DNA from 3 places in the Rathayibacter caricis DSM 15933 genome. Region 2 is predicted to be linked to each of the others. Evidence: predicted binding sites of a transcription regulator. Region 2 holds the regulator's gene; each other region holds the start of a gene.

Region 1 (6,300 bases), 350 kb from region 2:
TGCGGCGACCAGGCCGAAGCCGACTGCGAGCCACCAGGGGGTGCGGACGCGGTCGGCCAGACGGGCACGGTCGGCGGACAGCTCGCGGAGGATGTCGTCGTTTTCCATAGTGGAAAGTCTTGCAGAGACTTTCCGAGCGGGCAAGAGACTCTCGGGCTCCGCCGGGGCGGGCCGGTTAGCATGGTCGGCGTGAATCCAGCGAGAGCGACCGCAGCGGACCGCGACCCCCGGATCGGCCCGAACGCCGTCGTGCGCTTCGTGCTCGAGCTGTTCGCGCTGATCACGTTCGGCCTCTGGGGCTTCAGCAGCTTCGACGTGCCGCTGAACGTCGTCGTCGGCATCGGCGCCCCCGTTCTCGCCGCTCTCGTCTGGGCCCTCTTCCTCTCGCCGCGCGCCGTCCTCGCGATCGACGTCTACGGCCGCTCCCTGATCGAGCTCCTCGTCTTCGGAGCCGCGGCGCTCGCCTGGCTCGATCTCGGGCAGCCGGTCGTCGCGATCGCGTTCGGCGTCGTCGCGATCGTCTCGGGCGTCATCGCCGGGCGCCGCTCGATCTCGTAGCAGCGCTACCGACGACGGACGATCTCCGGGCAGCGCCACCGACGACGAACGGCCGCCCCGCCGCTCCCGGAGGAGCGAGCAGGACGGCCGTCGTGTCGAGCGGGCGACTACTCCGCCGCGGTCTCCTCACGCAGCGCCACGGCGCGGCGCCGGACTCCGGTGATGACCGCTCCGGCGCCGATCAGCGCCAGCGCGGCGGCTCCGAGGAGCCCTCCCTGGAAGCCCGTCGAGGGCAGGTGACCCGGTCCGCCGGTGCCGGGCAGGCCCGGTCCGGAGGTCGGCGACGACGTCGGCGCGGGGCCGGCGGTCGGTCCGGCGGTCGGAGACGCGGTCGGCTCCGGTGCACCGGTCGGCGCGGGCGTCGCGGTCGGCTCCGCGGTCGGGGTCGCGGTCGGCTCGGCCGTGGGCGTCGCGGTCGGCTGCGGTCCGGGCGAGACGTCCTCAGTCACGTCGACGCTCACGAGCGTCGCGAGTCCCGAGTCCGCATAGGCGATGCGCCCGAGGTACTGCGCGGGGCCCGCCAGGTCCGACCATGAGACCGAGTACGACGTGGGCTCGCCGAGCACGGCGTCCACGGTCTCGGGCTCGGTCGTGAGCGAGCCGAGGCCGCCCTCCTCGGTGACGACGAAGCTGCGCAGGTCGAAGGCGACGGTGTCGTCGGATCCGACCGCGTAGATGTCGGCGGTCACCCGGTAGGTGCCTGCGTCCGGCGAGTCGAGGTCGACCCGCTCGTCGGCCGAGGCGGTGGCCGAGACGGCCTCGCCCACAGGCTCCCCGTCGGCGTCCAGCAGCTCGACGTACAGGTCCAGGTCGGACGTGTCGTCGATCGCGTCGAGGTCGAAGCGCGCGAAGGTCGCACCCTCGGGCACCTCGACGCTCGTCACGAACGTCTCCCCCGCGGGCAGGACGCCCGAGTGGCCGTCCTCGGCCGACTCGTCCTCGGCCAGCACTCCCCGGGCGAGCCCGCTCGGTGAGAGCGGCAGCGCGCCGTCGATGCCGGGCGTGATCGTGGCGGTCGTGGATCCGGTCGAACCGGAGCCGGAGACCTCGAAGGGCGCGTCGAGCAGCACCGGGCGCACGGCCACGGGGCTGCGCACCTCGTGCTCGGCGCTCGTCCAGGTGAGGTAGCCCGTCGCGAACTCGGCGAGCCCGGCGTCCTCGGTCGTGAAGGTGACCGTGTACTCGGCGCTCTCGCCCGCCGCCCCGAAAGTCAGGGTCTGGGGCGAGACGACGGCATCGATCCCGGGCACGTCGATCGAGGCGGTGTACACGCCGGGACCGGTCGCGGTGACCGTGCGCGTGACCGTCTGCGTGCCCGCGAGCGAGCCGATGGCGATCGAAGGCTGGTTCAGGTCGGACGGGTCGATGGCGTCGACCGCGAAGTCGGGGTCGAACACGTAGCCCGCGCCCTTGAGGAACGCGATCCAGTCGGTCGGGCCGCTCTCGTAGAGCAGTCCCGGGTCCAGGAAGGCGGTCGGGTCGACGTGTCCGGCGCCCTGCGCGAAGACGTCGGTGGAGGGGTTCCCCGCCTGGTCGACGCTGTCGTACGCGGTCGTCATCATGGCCGACTTCACGGCCGACGGGGAGGCGGTCGGAGAGACGCCGAGGATCAGCGCCGCGAGGCCCGCCACGTGCGGCGAGGACATCGAGGTCCCCGACTCGAACGCGAAGGCCGGGTCGTCGCCCTCCTCGTTGAAGGAGTCGGCGAGGATCGCGACTCCGGGAGCCGTGAGGTCGGGCTTGAGCACGTCGGTTCCGTCGGCCTCGGCCGGGCCGCGCGACGAGAAGCCGGCGACCTGCGGGACGGGGATCTCGGCGCCCGTGAGGTTGCCCTCGCTGAGCTCGACGGTCGCGCCGTCGGTGGAGGCGTACTCGGTGATCGCCTCGTAGGCCTGGGAGTCGATCTGGATGGTCGGGACCGAGTGGTCGTCGACGTGCAGCGCGTTGGGGGTCGGGTTCAGCAGCAGCATGCCGACGCCGCCGGCCCGCTCGACCTCGGCCGACTTGGAGACGCGCGCGGTGGTGCCCGCGGTGCAGGCCACGACGGCGCCCTTCACCTTGTCCGGGTCCAGCGTGCCGGGCGCGCAGATCTCGGGCATCTCGGTGCCCGAGCGCGCGACGTCGGCGCTGTTCACCAGCGGAGCCTCCAGGTCCTCGTGGACCGAGATGGAGCCGCCGACGAACGCCTGGCCGTCACCCAGGGTGGCGGTCGCCGTGTACGACGGGATCGAGGACGCGGCGACCGTGGTGTACCACGGCGAGGCGTGGTCGAGGGTCGAGGCGTCGGGGCCCGAGTTGCCCGCGGAGGCCGCCACGAAGACGCCCGCCGCCGCGGCGTTCAGGAACGCCTCGTCGTAGAGGGTCAGCGTGGAGGTCGCGGAGCCGCCGCCGATCGAGAAGTTGATCACGTCGACGCCGTCCGTCACGGCCGCCTCGATCGCACCGAGGATGCCGGGGCCGGAGCAGAAGTCGTCGTCGTCCGTGCCCTCGACGTCGCCGTTCCAGCAGACCTTGTAGGCCGCGACCTTCGCCGCCGGGGCGACACCCGAGATGGTGCCGTAGTCGTAGCCGTCGACGCTCGCCTCGACGTCGGCATTGCCGGCGGCGGTGCTCGCGGTGTGCGAGCCGTGCCCGTCGGCGTCGCGGGGCGAGAGGAACTCGGGGTTGTCGTCCGAGCCGACCTTCTCGGAGTCGCCGAGGAACCAGCGCGCGCCGATCAGCTTCTGGCTGCACTCGTCGCCGTCCCACTGCTGGGAGGAGTCGGAGCCGGTCTCGCACGCTCCGACGAACTCGCCGCCGTCGGACTTGCGGTAGGTGATGGTCTCGCCGTCCGTGTACGGCGCGGCTCCCGGCGACGTGGCCAGGGGCGGACCGTCGAACGAGGGGTTCTCGGGCGCGATGCCGGAGTCGATGACACCGACGACGATGCCCGCTCCCGCGGCGTCGACGCCGCCGACCGCGTTCCAGACGCCGCCCTCGCCCTCGAGGCCGAGGAAGTCGGTCGAGCGCTGCTGCCCGGTGTCGGGCACGGGAGTGCCGGCGCCCGGCTCCGCCGTGACCAGCGGAGCGGTCTGAGCGGCACCGCGGGCCCGGTCGAGGGTGAGGTCCTCGATCTCGCGCACCTGCGCGACGTCCTTGCGGTTCGCGAGCACGCTCGCCTGCGCGCCGGTGAGGGTGGCCGAGAAGCCGTTGAGGGCCACCGTGTAGTGGTAGCCGATCCGCGCGTCGACCGCGGCGGCGACGGCGTCCTGGCGCTTCTCCAGGTGCTCGGCGTAGTCCTCCACCGGAGCGGAGCGCGCCTGCAGCTGCGCGCCGGCGTCCGGTGCGGTGCGGGCGAAGCGGGCGTCGGTGCCCTCGTAGGTCGCGGCGGACGGCTCGACGAGGGTGACGACGTAGTCGCCGTCGTCGAAGCTCTGCAGCGACGAGAGGCCGCCGACGAGGGAGGCGCTCCCGATCACGGGGGCGGCGCTGGCGCCCGTGGCGGCGAAGGCGGCGGAGGCGGCGACACCGAGGACGGCGAGACCCGCGAGGATCCGCCTCTCCGCGCGTCGGACTCTCGGTGGGTGGAAGGGCTGGATCGGCAAACGAAGTCCTCTACTCGCAGTCGCTGGGAACCGGATCGGTTCCCGCATAGAAACGACCCTACGAACTCGATTGCCGGGCTCTGTTACGAACAGGTAACGAAGTACCTGAAAGGGTGACGCCTCCCGTTGGCACTCTCCGGGGTCGAGTGCTATATTCGAGGCAGTTGAGTCGAGTCGGCTCAACTTGAGACTCATCCGTTGCCAGACCGAATGGAGTGATTCCCATGGCCGTCACCTACGACCCCGTCCGCGAGCTCGACCGCTTCGCCTCCGCCCTCTTCGGCTCGGGCCAGGGCCCCCGCCGCATGCCGATCGACCTGTACCGCGACGGTGACCACTACGTGCTCACCGCCGACCTGCCGGGCATCGACCCCGGCTCCGTCGATGTGGACGTCGACGGGCAGCTGCTCACGATCCGCGCCCAGCGCACCGTCGCGAGCGGGGACGGAGTCACCTGGATCACCCGGGAGCGCCAGTCGGCCACCTTCGTGCGCCAGCTGAGCCTGGGCCAGGGCGTCGACACCGAGCGCATCTCGGCGTCGTACGACAACGGCGTGCTGTCGGTCACGATCCCCGTGTCCGAGAAGGCGCGCTCCCGCAAGATCGAGGTCGTCTCGACCTCGCACCCCGAGCAGGTGCAGCTGAGCGAGGCGCACTCGGAGTAGCTCGGACCCTCCGGCGGGGCGGCGCGCGCGAGCGGCCGCCCCGCCGTCGCGTGCGGCCACACCGCCGTACGCTGGCAGCATGCGCGCCACGACTCCCGACGCCGCCGTCGGACTCCTGCTCCCCCGCGACCTCCCCGCCTCGCAGGTCCTCCCCTACGCCCGCCGCGCCGAGGCCGCGGGCTTCGACGAGCTCTGGGTCGTCGAGGACCTCGGCTTCCGCGGCGGCATCGCCCAGGCCGCGGCCGTCCTCGCCGCGACCGAGCGGATCGTCGTGGGCATCGGCATCCTGCCCGCCGCCGCCCGCGCCGCCGCGTTCACCGCCATGGAGCTGGGCACGCTTGCCGAGCTGTTCCCCGGCCGCGTGCACGCCGGCATCGGTCACGGCATGCCGCACTGGATGCGCGGCCTGCGCATCTGGCCGGCCAGCCCCCTCACGCTCCTCGAGGAGCAGTTCGACGCCGTCCGCTCCCTGCTCTCGGGCGAGGAGACGACGCGCGACGGCCGCTACGTCGCGGTCGACTCGCTCCGCCTCGAGACCCCGCCGACGGTGCTCCCGCCGCTGCTCGCCGGCGTCCGCGGACCCCGCTCGCTCGAGCTGGCCGGCCGCATCGCCGACGGCGTCGTGCTCGCCGAGCCGGTGACTCCGGAGTACCTCGCCACCGCGCGCGGGCACCTCGGCACGGCCGGCCGCGTGGTCGCCTACAACGTGGCCGCGGTCGACGACGACGCCTCGGCGGCGCGCGACCTCGTCCGCCCCGGCCTCGAGTGGATCGGCGAGCCGGACTGGGCGCCGCACATCGACCCGCTGCCCTTCGCGGCCGAGTTCCGCGCCCTGCGCGAGCGGAGCGCCGATCGCGCCGCCTTCGTCCGCGACCTGCCCGACGAGTGGGTCGACCAGCTGGCGGTCGTCGGCACCCCCTCGGCTGCCCGTGCACGGATCGCGCAGCTCCACGACGCCGGCGCCGCGAGCGTCGTGCTCATGCCCTCGGGGCCGGACGCGATGGCGGCTCTGGATCGGCTCGCCCGCGTGCTCTGAGCACCTCCGGACCCCGGGAACGCGGTCGGCCCGCGGGATCCGAGGATCCTGCGGGCCGAAGCGTGCTCTGCGAGCCGGAGGCGGGCTACGCCGACATGCGCGCCTTGAGGTTCTCGTCGAGCGTCGCGAGGAACTCCTCCGTCGTCTGCCAGCCCTGGTCGGGGCCGACGAGCAGCGCGAGGTCCTTCGTCATCTTGCCGGACTCGACCGTCTTGATGACGACGTCCTCGAGCGCGAGCGAGAAGTCGATGAGCTCCTGGTTGCCGTCGAGCTTGCCGCGGTGCGCGAGGCCGCGCGTCCAGGCGTAGATCGAGGCGATCGGGTTCGTCGAGGTGGGCTTGCCCGCCTGGTGCTGGCGGTAGTGGCGCGTGACCGTGCCGTGCGCCGCCTCGGCCTCGACGACGGAGCCGTCGGGCGTCGAGAGGACCGAGGTCATGAGGCCGAGCGAGCCGAAGCC
Region 2 (6,300 bases):
CCTCGTACTTCTCGAAGAGGTGGTCGGCGCGGTAGCGCTTGTGGGTGATGAGCGACTCGGTGAGCGGGTCGGAGAAGACGCCGACGTGACCGGAGGCGTTCCAGATCGCGGTGGGCAGGATGACGGCGGAATCGAGTCCGACGACGTCGCCGCGGCCCTGCACGAAGGCCTTCCACCACTGGCGCTTGATGTTCTCCTTCAGCTCCACTCCGAGCGGCCCGTAGTCCCACGCCGAGCGCGTGCCTCCGTAGATCTCTCCCGAGGGGAAGACGAACCCCCGGTGCTGCGCGAGGGTGACGACTTTGTCGAGGGTGGTGGGTTCTGCCACGGGTTGCTCCTCAGCTGTTCGGGCGCACGGGGCCCCGACGCGCGCCGGCTGCGCGCGTCCTGTGATGTGTGCACCCATGGTAGCCGCGGGGCGCCCGGGCGCCGGGTGCAGGCGGGAGGCGGGAGGATGGCCGCATGAGCAGTCACCCGCCGATCGTCGTGTCCGCCGTCGTCGTCCTCCGCGAGCGCCGCGTGCTGATGGTGACGGCCCGAGGGCGCGACGTGGTCTACCTCCCCGGCGGCAAGGTCGACGCGGGCGAGACCGGCGAGCACGCGGCCGCGCGCGAGGCGCAGGAGGAGCTCGGCACAGCGACCACCCGGCTCGAGGAGCTGTTCGTCGTCCGCACCCAGGCCCACGGCGAGCCGGAGGGCCGCGAGGTGCACATGCGGGTGTACCTCGCGGAGCTGGCGGGCGAGCCCTCGCCGAGCGCCGAGATCGACTCGCTGCACTGGATCGGGACGGCCGACGCGCACCGGTGCCCGCCTGCGGGCGTGGCGACGCTCGAGCGCCTCCGGCTGCTGGATCTCGTCGACTGAGACGGCGACGCGCCCGGCCCGCCGAGCCCGCCGCGCTCGGAGACGGCCGCCGCCGCCGTCGCTCCGCGCCGACGGCTAGCCTCGTGCCGTGGAGACGAGACGACGCGCACGGGAAGAGTCGACGCCGGGCGGGGCCTCGCGGCTCGAAGCGGTGCGGATGGAGGCGGCGGTCCCGATCCTGCGCATCTTCTCGGTCGCAAAGGCGGGCGAGTTCTACGTCGACTACCTCGGCTTCACCGTCGACTGGGAGCACCGCGCGGGCCGCGACGCTCCCCTCTACCTCCAGGTGTCGCGCTCGGGCCTGCGCCTGCACCTCAGCGAGCACCATCGCGACGGCAGCCCCGGAGCGGCCCTGCACGTGTCGCTGCGCGGGGTGCGCGAGCTGCACGCCGAGCTCGACGCCAAGGCCTACCCGTACCTGAACCCGCGCATCACCCGGACGCCCTTCGGCTTCTCCCTCGAGGTGATCGACCCGTTCGGGAACCAGCTCCGCTTCGCCGAAGCCGTGCCGGAGCCGACTAGCGCCTGAGAACGGCGGAGGTCAACCGTTCACGCCACGTCCATCCGTTTCGAAGAGCGGTCGCCTAGCGTGGCTGCGATGGCTGCACAGGTGACGACCGGACGACCAGGCGCGGTCGAGGCGTCGGAGCGGACCTCCCGCGTCCCGCTCCGAGCCCGCCGACTCGCGCAGCACGCGTCGCGCGTCGCCCCGCTGGCGATGGGCACGGTCGCCTCCAGCGCGATCCTGGTCGGCTCGCTCGGCGTCGGGTACCTGCCCGGCGACTCGCCGATCCGGCAGTGGCCCCTCATCGCGACCCTGCGCTCGACCGCCTCCCTCACCGAGATCTGCGCCATCGCCGTGCTCGGCGGCGGACTGCTCCTGCTGCTCGCGTGGCTGCGGCTCCGCTCGACGGCGCGGAGCGGGGACCCGCGCGCGCTGCGCACGATCCTCGTCGCGGCGCTCTCGTGGTGCGCGCCCCTGCTGATCGCCGTCCCCCTGTTCAGCCGCGACATGTTCTCGTACGTGGCGCAGGGGCGGCTGATGGTCCAGGGGATCGATCCCTACTCGAACGGCGTCGCGACACTGCCCGGCTGGTTCATCCTCGGCGTCGATCCCGTCTGGGCCGATTCGCCGACCCCTTACGGCCCCCTGTACCTCCTGGCAGAGAGGACCGTGGTCCAGCTGGCCGGCTGGTCCTCCCCCGAGCTCTCGGTCGCCATGCTGCGGGCCGTGTCGGTGGCCGGAGTCGTCGTCATGGCCGTCTACGCGCTGCGGCTGGCCCGGTTGCGCGGCCTCTCCGTCCCGCTGACCGCGTGGACCGTCGTCGCGAATCCGCTCACGCTCGTCCTCTTCGTCGTCGCCGGGCACAACGACTCGGTGATGCTGGCGCTGATCCTCGCGTCGCTGTTCTATGCGAGCACCGACCGTAGAGTGCTCGCCGTCGTGCTGATGGGCGCGGCGATCGCGGTGAAGCCGGTCGCCGTGATCGCCCTGCCGGTGGTCGCGCTGCTCTGGCTGCGGCGCGACGCGAGCCTGCGGGAGCGGGTGCGCGCCTGGCTCTGGACGGGTCTCGGCGCCCTCGGGCTCGTCGTGGCGGCGGGCTTCGCCGTCGGAGTCGGAGTGGGCTGGGTCGCGGCGATGATCGTTCCCGGCACGATCATGCACTGGTACGCGCCGATGTCGCTCGTCTCGATCCTCGTCTCGACCTCCGTCGAGCTGACGGGGCACGACCCCGCCGCGGCCGTCACCCTCGTGAAGCTGCTGGTGCTCACGCTCGCCGGAGTCGTCGCGGGGTGGCTGATGCTGACGCGCCGCTCGATCGATCCGGTGGCGCGGCTCGCGACCGCCCTGCTGGCGTTCGTGACCGCGTCCTCGGCGATCCACCCGTGGTACGCCCTCTGGATCCTGCCCGTCGCCGCGCTCGCGCGCCCGTGGAGGACGGTCCACGTGCACCTCGCGGTATACGCGACGATCTTCCTGATGTGCGTGACCCTCGCCGAGCCCGTCGAGGGCAACGGCGGGATCCTCGACCAGCTGCCCGGCAGGGTGGCCACGATCGCGGCCATGGCCGTCGTGGGCCTCTACGTGCTGCTCGGCTACACCGACGCCGAGCGCGTCGAGGTGCGCGGGCTCGTGCGCGGTCTGCCGCTGGGCGGCGAGATGCTCGCGCGCGGCTCCGATCTGCTGCAGCGGGCGACGAGGGGCCGCGTCGGCTCGCGGCTCGACCGGCGGTACGTGAGCGCTCGGGCGCGCGACTGACGCCCTCGCGCGACCGGCGCTAGGCGCCCGACTCGTCGCTCCGGCGCCGGCGGCGCTCGATCGCGGCCTGCGCCGCGACAGCGGCGGCCTCGGGATCGCCGGAGCCGAGCACGCTCGAGAGCGAGGACAGCCAGCGGGCGTCGTCGCGGCTGCCCTGCAGCGCGTTCGAGAAGAGCGGCAGCTCGGTGCGGGTGGCGTGGATCGCGTAGGACTCGCGGCTGTAGCCGTTGTCCGGGACCACGGGGGCGCGCCGATCGGCGGATCGCGCGTCGTCCTGGGGGTCGGCCTCGCGCCCGGACCGCCTCTCGACGGTGTCGTCTCGCTGGTTGTCCTCGACCACGGGTCCTCCTCGTCTCACCGCGACCGCGGCGAGCGGGCGGGCGACCCGGCGACGGTGCCGGGCGCGACGGTCAGAGTACCCCGATCACAGGCCGTCCGGCTCGTCGTCGTCCGGTGCCGCCTCGTCGCGCGGGCGAGGAACCGGGCGCCACACGACGACCTCGGTGCGACGCTGCGCGCGCGTGCCGTGACGCAGGGTCACCACGTCGCCCTCGAGTCCCGCCGCGAAGACGCGGCGCCCCGGCCGGTTGAGGAGCTCGTCGGCCAGGGCCGACTCGAGTTCGCGCACCCGCTGGGACAGCGACTGCACCTGGTTCTCGAGCTGGAGGATCCTCGCGATGCCCTCGAGGGAGACCCCCTCGGAGGACAGCCGTGCGACCTCGCGCAGCTGGACGACGTCGCGCATGGAGTAGCGGCGCGACTTGCCCGCGGTGCGGGTCGGCCGGACGAGTCCGAGCCGGTCGTACTGCCGGAGGGTCTGCGGGTGCATGCCGGCGAGGTCGGCGGCGACCGCGATCGCGAACACGGGGGTGTTCTCGTCCACCACCGCCTCCTCTCCGGCCTCTCGGCCCGTCGCACTCGTGCGCTCTAGTAGCGGGCCTTCTCCAGGAGGTCCTCGCGGGGGTTCTCGGCGGGCTCGGCGGCCGCGTAGGCCTCGAGCGCGGCCTTGGCCGCGGCCGACAGGTGATCGGGGACCGCCACCTGGACGATGGCCAGCAGATCGCCGGTGCCCTTGCCCGTCTCGACGCCGCGCCCCTTGACGCGCAGCACGCGTCCGCTGGGCGTTCCGGGAGCGACCCGCAGCTTGACGGGCTCTCCCCCGAGGGTCGGCACCTCGATCGTCGCGCCGAACACGGCCTCGACGAAGGTGACCGGGACGTTCACGCGGAGGTTCAGTCCGTCGCGCTCGAAGACGGGGTGCTTGCGGACGGCGACGGTGAGCACCAGATCGCCGGGCTCGCCTCCGTCGGGGCTCGGCCGCCCCTTGCCGCGGACGCGGATCTTCTGCTGGTCGGCCACTCCGGCCGGGATGCGGACCGAGAGCGGTCGCCCCTCGCCGGTCTGCAGCTGCACGGTGTCGCCGCGGGTCGCGGTGAGGAAGTCGATGGTGGTGCTGGCCGTGAGGTCGGCGCCCTTCTGCGGGCCGCCGAAGCCGCGGTACCCGCCGCTGGGCTGGCCGAAGCGGCCGCCGGCGCCGCCGAACATCCCGCCGAGGAGGTCCTCGAAGCCGGGAGGCGGGCCCTGCTGGGCACTGTATCCGGAGCGCCCGCCCTGGCCGAAGACGTTGCCGAACACGTCATCGAAGCCGCCGGGCTGTCCGCCCGCGGTGAAGCGCGCTCCGCCGCCCATCGCGCGGATCTGGTCGTACTCCTTGCGCTGATCCGCGTCCGAGAGGACGGTGTACGCCTCGCTGATCTCCTTGAAGCGCGCCTCCGCGCGGGCGTCGCCCGGGTTCGAGTCCGGGTGGAACTGCCGCGCGAGCTTGCGGTAGGTCTTCTTCAGATCCGCCGCGGAGACGTCCTTGGACACGCCGAGGACCTTGTAGAAGTCCTTGTCGAACCAATCCTGGCTGGCCATGTGCCTCTTCCTGTGTCGAGTGCGGCGAGGGACCCCGCTCCCGGATCCGCCGGGAGCGGCGGGAGGAGCGGGGTCCCACGCGGTGGTGCGGAGGGTGTCAGTCGGCGGGGACCGCGACGACCACCTTGGCGGCGCGCAGGAGCGTGCCTCCGAGGTAGTAGCCCGCCTCGACGACGTCCGCGACCGTGGAGGTCTCGGCGCCCGGAGTGGGCTGCTGGAAGATCGCCTCGTGGATGTTCGGGTCGAACAGGTCCCCGACGGCACCGGTCTTCACCAGACCGAGCTTCTCGGTCCCGCCGCGCAGCTTCTGCGCGATGGCGGTGAAGGGGCCGCCCTCGGGCAGGTCGCCGTGCTTCTCGGCGCGGTCGAGGTCGTCGAGCACGGGGAGGATGACCTTCACCGCGTCGCCGATGGCCCGCTCCTTCTCGGCCTGCCGGTTCGACTCCGTGCGCTTGCGGTAGTTCGCGTACTCCGCGGTGACCCGCTGGAGGTCGGCGAGGTGCTCCGCAGCGAGCGTCTCGGCGTCGGACTGGCCCGAGAGGAACGAGAGGTCGGCGTCCGAGAGCGTCGTCTCGACGTCCGGGCCCTCGGCCTCGATCAGACCCTCGGTGTCCTGAGCGGCCTGCGCCGCCTCGGCTCCGGTGGTCGGCTCCTGCTCGGGAGCGCCCTCGGTCGGCTCCTGGTCCTGCTCGCCGGCCGTCACTTGGCGTCCTTCGGCTCGTCGTCGTCGATGACCTCGGCGTCGACGATGTCCTCGTCGTCCTTCTTGTCACCGTCGGCGGGAGCGTCCTGCGGGGCGCTCTGCGCGGCCTGGTCCTGCGAGTAGATCGCCTGGCCGAGCTTGGTCTGCGAGGCGTTGAGGGCGTCGAACGCGGTCTTCACCGCGGCGTCGTCGTCTCCGGCGAGCGCGGTCTTCAGCGCATCGACGTCGCCCTGGACCTCGGACTTGACGTCCTCGGGCAGCTTCTCCTCGTTCTCCTTGATCAGCTTGTCGATCGAGTAGGCGAGGGTCTCGGCGTTGTTGCGGATCTCGGCGGCCTCGCGGCGGGCCTTGTCCTCGGCGGCGTGCTCCTCGGCCTCGCGGACCATGCGCTCGATGTCGTCCTTCGGCAGCGACGAGCCGCCGGTGATCGTCATCGACTGCTCCTTGCCGGTGCCCTTGTCCTTCGCGGACACGTGCACGATGCCGTTGGCGTCGATGTCGAAGGTGACCTCGACCTGCGGGATGCCGCGGGGCGCCGGCGCGATGCCGGTGAGCT
Region 3 (6,300 bases), 2.1 Mb from region 2:
AGCGCTTCGCCGAGGCGATGCAGCTCACCCCGTCCCAGCGCGACGAGATCGTGCTGCAGACCAAGTGCGGCATCGTCGGCGACGGCCCGTACTTCGACTTCTCCTACGAGCACATCGTCGAGTCCGTCGAGGGGTCGCTGAAGGCTCTTCGGACCGACCGCATCGACGTGCTGCTCCTGCACCGCCCCGACGCGCTCGTCGAGCCGGACGAGGTCGCCCGCGCCTTCGACGAGCTGCACGCCGCCGGCAAGGTGACGCACTTCGGCGTCTCGAACCACACGCCGTTCCAGATCGAGTTGCTGAAGAAGTCGCTGAACCAGCCGATCGTGGCGAACCAGCTGCAGCTCTCGGTCACGCACGCTCCGCTGATCGCGCAGGGAGTCGCGTCGAACATGGCGGCGCTCGACCAGTCGATCATGCGCGACGGCGGCATCGTCGACTACTGCCGTCTCAACGACATCACCGTGCAGGCGTGGTCGCCGTTCCAGGCGGGCTTCTTCACCGGCGTCTTCCTCGACAACCCCGCGTACACGGAGCTCAACGCCGTGATCGACCGCCTCGCCGCGCAGTACGACGTGCCCGCGATCGCGATCGCGACCGCATGGATCACGTGCCACCCCGCGAACATGCAGGTCGTGCTCGGCACCACCAACGAGCAGCGCGTGCACGACGCGGCACTCGGCTCCGACATCCCCCTGACCCGGGCCGAGTGGTACGAGATGTTCCGCGCCGCCGGCTACACGGTCCCCTAGAGCTCCCACCCCGGAGGAAAGGCGCGTCGGCGCACAGAGAGGGCACGACTCCGGTCGTGCCCTCTCGCTCGTCCGGGAGGCGTCAGATGCGCAGGCGAACGGTGACGGCGGAGTCGACCTCGACGCCTTCCGCCCGGCGCGCCGCGGTCTTGAGCGGCACCAGGTAGCCGCCGTCCTTCGGCCAAAGCGACGTGCTCCAAGTGCTCGAGCCGAGCACGACCGTCGCGGGGATCATTCCCCAGCCGTAGGACACGTGCGCTGCGGCGTCCGCGATCGCCGGGACGTGCTCCTCCGGAACCCGCACGAAGTGCCAGGGCGCCGGCCCTCGCCAGAAGACGACGACGGCGGCGAACTCGATCTCCACGTGCTCAGCACCCGCGGCTGTCAATCACCGAGTCGGCTCTCGCCCCGCTTCGAGCGGGCGAGATCGGCGACGGATGGGAAATCCGTCGCCACCGTGAGCCAGAGTCGGTCGCGATCCACGACGTCGTAGTGGTGGACGATGAAGTCCCGGTTTTTCGCGGCGATCGACCACAGTGCTTCCGAGAAGCGCTGCGGATCGTCGTGCGCGAGCCGCTTCGCGAGGTCGCCGATCCGATTCGCGAGCGCCTCGAACGCCAGAGGGAGTGCGGGGTCCGCGTCGAAGGCGTCCCGCCCGCGATCGACGAGGGCCTGGGCTCTCGCGCAGTCCTCGACGATCAGGTCGAGCCAGCGTGCCGATCGGTCCGTCACAGAGGCACCGCATCGCGGAGCACGGCGTCGTCTCGTCCTCGACGCAGACCTGACCGGAAGACGGCGTCGACGGAGCGACCGAGAAGCGCTTCCGCGCCGAGAGCGAAGGCCGCGAGGGAGAAGTAGCTCGTGCCGGGTTCGGCGTCGACGATCAGGTCGATGTCGCTGCCGCTCGTCGATGTGCCGCGCGCGACCGAACCGAAGACGGCGACCGAGGTGATCCCGGAGCGAGACGCCAGGTCGAGCAGTTCCTCGCGGTGCGCTCGCAGCTCCTGCAGCGACGGAGCCGTCGGTCTCGCGCGCTCCTGCGCACGCACCTCTCCTCCGTCACTGCTCATGACTCGACGGTACCGAGGGCGGGGGGAGCTGTACAGCGAAGACCCGGGAATAGGATCCGCCCCTCCGCGTTGAACTTGAGTGCAAGTGACTCAACTCTTCAGGAGGACTGGTGCCCGACAACTTCAACGAGGCCGGAGCGAGCTCGTTCGACGACTTCCTCGCCCGCTACCTCGACGGTGAGCGCGCCCGCGCGGCGCGGTCCATCGACCTCAGCCGATTCCTCACCGCCCGTACCCAGAGCATCCTGCAGTCCGCAGGACGCTTCGCCCTCGAGCGCGGCCAGACCGAGCTCGACGCGCTGCACGTGCTGCGCGTCCTCGTCGACGACGAGGCCGTCGCGCAGGCCGTCCGGCGCATCGGCGTCGACCCCGGCGCGATCGCGACCGCGACGGAGGCGCGCCTGCCGCAGGCCGCCGAAGGGCAGGCGTCGCCGAACGCCGCCACCATCACGCCCAGCGCCCAGCGGGCGCTGTTCCACAGCTACCAGGTCGCCCGCTCGAGCGGATCGACCTACATCGACCCCGAGCACCTCTTCTTCGCGCTCGTGCTCGGTCAGGACGCGCCCGCCGGGCAGGTCCTGGCGCGTGCCGGCGTGACGGCGGAGGCGCTCACCCAGGGACTGCGCGAGACCGTCACCACCGGTCCGGAGCAGCAGCAGGAGACCGGCACGCCTGCCTCCGAGACGCCGATGCTCGACACGTACGGCACCGACCTCACGCAGCTCGCCCGCGACGGGAAGCTCGACCCGGTGATCGGCCGCGCCGACGAGATCGAGCAGACCATCGAGATCCTCAGCCGGCGCACCAAGAACAACCCGGTGCTCGTCGGGGAGGCCGGCGTCGGCAAGACCGCGATCGTCGAGTGCCTGGCCCGCGCGATCGTGGCGGGCGAGGTCCCGGAGCAGCTGCGCGACAAGCGCGTCGTCTCCCTCGACCTCCCCGGCATGCTCGCCGGCACCCGCTACCGCGGCGACTTCGAGGAGCGCCTGACGAAGACGATGGACGAGATCGCGGCCCGCTCGGGCGAGCTGATCGTCTTCATCGACGAGGTGCACACCGTCGTCGGCGCCGGTGGTGCCGGCGAGGGCGGCATGGACGCGGGCAACATCCTCAAGCCCCGGCTGGCCCGCGGCGAGCTGCACCTGGTGGGAGCGACCACACTCAAGGAGTACCGCACGATCGAGAAGGACCCGGCGCTCGAGCGCCGCTTCCAGCCCGTCCGCGTGGGCGAGCCGTCTGTGGAGGACGCGATCGCGATCCTGCACGGACTGCGTCAGGCCTACGAGGAGCACCACCGCGTGAGCTTCACCGACGACGCCCTGCGCGCCGCCGTGGAGCTGTCGGACCGCTACCTGCCGGACCGCGTGCTGCCCGACAAGGCGATCGACCTGATCGACCAGGCCGGTGCGCGCCTCCGCCTCTCGCTGGGCGCCGGAGTCGACACCGCGGCCCTGCTCGAGCGCCTCGCGGTGCTCGAGGGCGACAAGAACGCGGCCGTCTCGGCCGAGCACTACGAGGAGGCGTCGCGACTGCGCGACGAGATCTCCTCGGTGCAGGCACAGCTCGACGCCGCGACCTCGACCGGACGCGCGACGACCGGGGCCGAGGTGGGCGAGACGGAGATCGCGGCCGTCGTGGCCCGCGCCACGGGCATCCCCGTGTCGCGCCTGACGGAGGGGGAGCGCGAGCGGCTCGCGCACCTCGAGGACGAGCTGCACCGGCGCGTCATCGGCCAGGACGACGCGGTGACCGCGGTCGCGCGCGCCGTCCGCCGCAGCCGGACCGGCCTCGGCGACGCCTCGCGTCCCGTCGGCTCGTTCCTGTTCCTCGGTCCGACGGGCGTCGGCAAGACCGAGCTGGCGCGCACGCTGGCCGGCTCGCTCTTCGCCGACGAGCAGTCCGTGATCCGCTTCGACATGAGCGAGTTCGGCGAGCGGCACACCGTCTCGCGGCTGGTCGGCGCCCCTCCCGGGTACGTCGGCTACGACGAGGCCGGCCAGCTCACCGAGCGCGTGCGGCGGAACCCCTACTCCGTCGTGCTGTTCGACGAGATCGAGAAGGCGCACCCCGACGTGTTCAACCTGCTCCTGCAGGTGCTCGACGACGGGCGTCTGACCGACGGTCAGGGCCGCACGGTCGACTTCCGCAACACGGTGATCATCATGACCTCGAACCTGGGGTCGGAGTTCCTGGCCTCGCGTTCCGGCGCGCTCGGCTTCGTCGCGCAGAGCGACGCGTCGGCCGAGGGCTTCGCCTCGGGGAAGGACCTGCGCGACCGCGTCATGGGCCGGCTCCGCGAGGCGATGCGGCCCGAGTTCCTCAACCGCATCGACGAGATCGTGCTGTTCCGCAAGCTCGGTCGCGAGCAGCTCCGCGAGATCGTGGGCATCGTGCTCGACGCGACGCGGGCCCGTCTCGCGCCGCGCGAGGTGTCGCTCGAGGTCACGGAGTCGGCGATCGACTGGCTCGCGGAGCACGGCTACGAGCCGCAGTACGGAGCCCGTCCGCTCCGCCGCCTCGTGCAGCGCTCGGTCGACGATCGCATCGCCGACCTGTTCGTGAGCGGTGACGTGACCGACGGAGGCGCGGTGCACGTCGACGCGGTCGGCGGCGAGCTGGTCGTGACGTCCTCGTCGCGGATGCCGCTGGCGGCCTAGCCCGCCACCCGCCGACGCCCCGGCTCCCTCACCTCGGGAGCCGGGGCGTCGTGGTGTGCGCCGGGCCGCTTGCGCGGGCCCGCTCCGGCGGATAGACACGGGAGAGCACGAGAACCGGAGGCCCGATGTCGAACCCGCGCTACTACGACCCGGTCGGTCGCGCGATCCGCGCCCTGCTCTGGATCTCGCTCGTCTGCTTCGGGCTCGCCGTCGGCTTCTTCGCGCTCGACGTCGTCACTCCGGGGTCGATGACCGACGCGGCACGGCCCTACGCCGAGGCGAGCGGGGCGCTGGCGTGCTTCGGCATCGCGGCGCTCATCGTGCACTTCGCGGTGGTCGCGATCGTCGGGGCGATCCGGGGGCGCGGGCAGTAGTTCTGCGCCCCCGAGAGGGTCTCAGCGCCTGGGAGTCACCCCGTCAGGGGCACTTCTTCGCGGTGATCGAGACCTTCAGGGCTGCGTCCGGGGCGACGGAGGAGCCGCCCGCCGGCTCCTGACCGGTCACCTTCCCGGTGTCCGGCGCATCGCCGGCCTCGGTGCAGGACAGCGTGATCTGCGTGAATCCGGCGGCCCCGAAAGCGGCCTTCGCCGCCTCCAGGTCCTGACCCGTCACGTCCGGCACCGTCTTCTGGTTCCCGCTGCTGGTGAACACCGTGATGCCGGTGCCCGCCTGAGCCGAGCCCGACGGGTCCTGGCGCGTCACGGTGCCGACCGGGGCGTCGGACGCCTCGGTGCCGCCCTCGATGAGGGGGAAGCCCGCCGCGGACAGCTTGGCCTTCGCATCCGCGAGGGCGAGCCCCGTCACATCGGGGATCTCGACCCGCGGCACGACCTGGAGCGAGCCGTTCGCCTTCGGGAAGGCCGCTCCGCCGTACTCGGCGTTCGCGGCCGCCATCACGACCGGCCAGATGCGGTGACGGGCGGTCGCCGCGGACCCGGAGTCGAAGTTGAACTGACGGAGGCGCAGGTTCGCGGTGCCCTTCACGTTGAAGACGCCGACGACGGTCGCGACCCGGGTGCTCGCTCCGCTCATCCAGGTGGCGGCGGCGCTGTCGGTCGTTCCGGTCTTGCCGATCAGCGGGATGCTGTCGCGGGTGCGCGACGCGGTCGCCGTTCCGCCCGCGGTGAAGGTCGACTGCAGGGCGACGGCGGCGGTGGCCGCGACGTTCGCGTCGATCGACTGGCGGCAGTTGGCCGGCGGGACCGGCTGCTCCACCCCGGCGGTGTCGGTGATGCGGTCGATCGCGATCGGGTCGCAGGTGATGCCGCCCGAGGCGACGGTCGCGTACGCGCCGGCCATCGAGAGCGGCGAGACGTAGTTGGTGCCGAGGACCGAGGACGGGTTGTGCTCGAGCTCGGCGCCGCTGCCCTGCTTCACGCCCATGTCGAGCGCGGTGTCGCGGATGCCGCAGAGGTCGAGCTTGCGCGCCATGCCGACGAAGCCGGTGTTCAGCGACGTCTTCGTGAAGGAGACGGGAGTGCCCACCTCTCCGGTGCCGCCCTCGTCGTTCTTGGCGCTCGTCTCGTTGCTCGTGTCGGTTCCGCCGTCCACGCACGAGTCGGTGAAGGTGCCCCAGGTCGACTTGCGCGTGCCGTCGACGCGCTCGTTGATGCTGTGCCCCTCCTTCAGCCACTCGATCAGGGTGAAGAGCTTGTAGGTCGATCCGGGCTGGATGCCGGAGGAGCCGCCGTAGGCCTTGTCGGTGCTGAAGTTGATCGCGCTGTAGGAGGCGTCGGCGTTCAGGACGTCGGGGTCCTGCGAGTACTTCTTGTTCTGCGTCATCGCGAGCACTCGGCCGGTGCCGACCTCGACGCTGACGGA

The links. The regulator HspR, encoded in region 2, represses chaperone genes until heat shock. The targets are predictions, from matches to a motif close to AAGTTGAGTCNNNNNGACTCAACTT.
Positions count from the first base shown of each region.
Region 1: C1I63_RS09855 (Hsp20/alpha crystallin family protein) is a predicted target of HspR. The motif match lies at 4,304-4,328, and genes of this name have one in related genera.
Region 3: C1I63_RS17920 (ATP-dependent Clp protease ATP-binding subunit) is a predicted target of HspR. The motif match lies at 1,895-1,919, and genes of this name have one in related genera.

Region 1 covers NZ_PZPL01000001.1:2,123,180-2,129,479, reverse strand. The annotation lists gene C1I63_RS20130 (hypothetical protein) at 1-108, opposite strand, end outside; gene C1I63_RS09865 (YrdB family protein) at 190-558, shown strand; gene C1I63_RS09860 (S8 family serine peptidase) at 666-4,142, opposite strand; gene C1I63_RS09855 (Hsp20/alpha crystallin family protein) at 4,367-4,807, shown strand; gene C1I63_RS09850 (LLM class flavin-dependent oxidoreductase) at 4,887-5,843, shown strand; gene C1I63_RS09845 (NADP-dependent isocitrate dehydrogenase) at 5,929-6,300, opposite strand, start outside.
Region 2 covers NZ_PZPL01000001.1:1,771,714-1,778,013, reverse strand. The annotation lists gene C1I63_RS08190 (glycine--tRNA ligase) at 1-328, opposite strand, end outside; gene C1I63_RS08185 (NUDIX hydrolase) at 463-864, shown strand; gene C1I63_RS08180 (glyoxalase superfamily protein) at 953-1,393, shown strand; gene mptB (polyprenol phosphomannose-dependent alpha 1,6 mannosyltransferase MptB) at 1,463-3,124, shown strand; gene C1I63_RS08170 (hypothetical protein) at 3,144-3,464, opposite strand; gene C1I63_RS08165 (heat shock protein transcriptional repressor HspR) at 3,549-4,007, opposite strand; gene C1I63_RS08160 (DnaJ C-terminal domain-containing protein) at 4,052-5,041, opposite strand; gene C1I63_RS08155 (nucleotide exchange factor GrpE) at 5,139-5,744, opposite strand; gene dnaK (molecular chaperone DnaK) at 5,741-6,300, opposite strand, start outside.
Region 3 covers NZ_PZPL01000001.1:3,850,328-3,856,627, reverse strand. The annotation lists gene C1I63_RS17940 (aldo/keto reductase) at 1-752, shown strand, start outside; gene C1I63_RS17935 (DUF1905 domain-containing protein) at 835-1,116, opposite strand; gene C1I63_RS17930 (HepT-like ribonuclease domain-containing protein) at 1,137-1,484, opposite strand; gene C1I63_RS17925 (nucleotidyltransferase family protein) at 1,481-1,822, opposite strand; gene C1I63_RS17920 (ATP-dependent Clp protease ATP-binding subunit) at 1,933-4,479, shown strand; gene C1I63_RS17915 (hypothetical protein) at 4,605-4,853, shown strand; gene C1I63_RS17910 (transglycosylase domain-containing protein) at 4,897-6,300, opposite strand, start outside.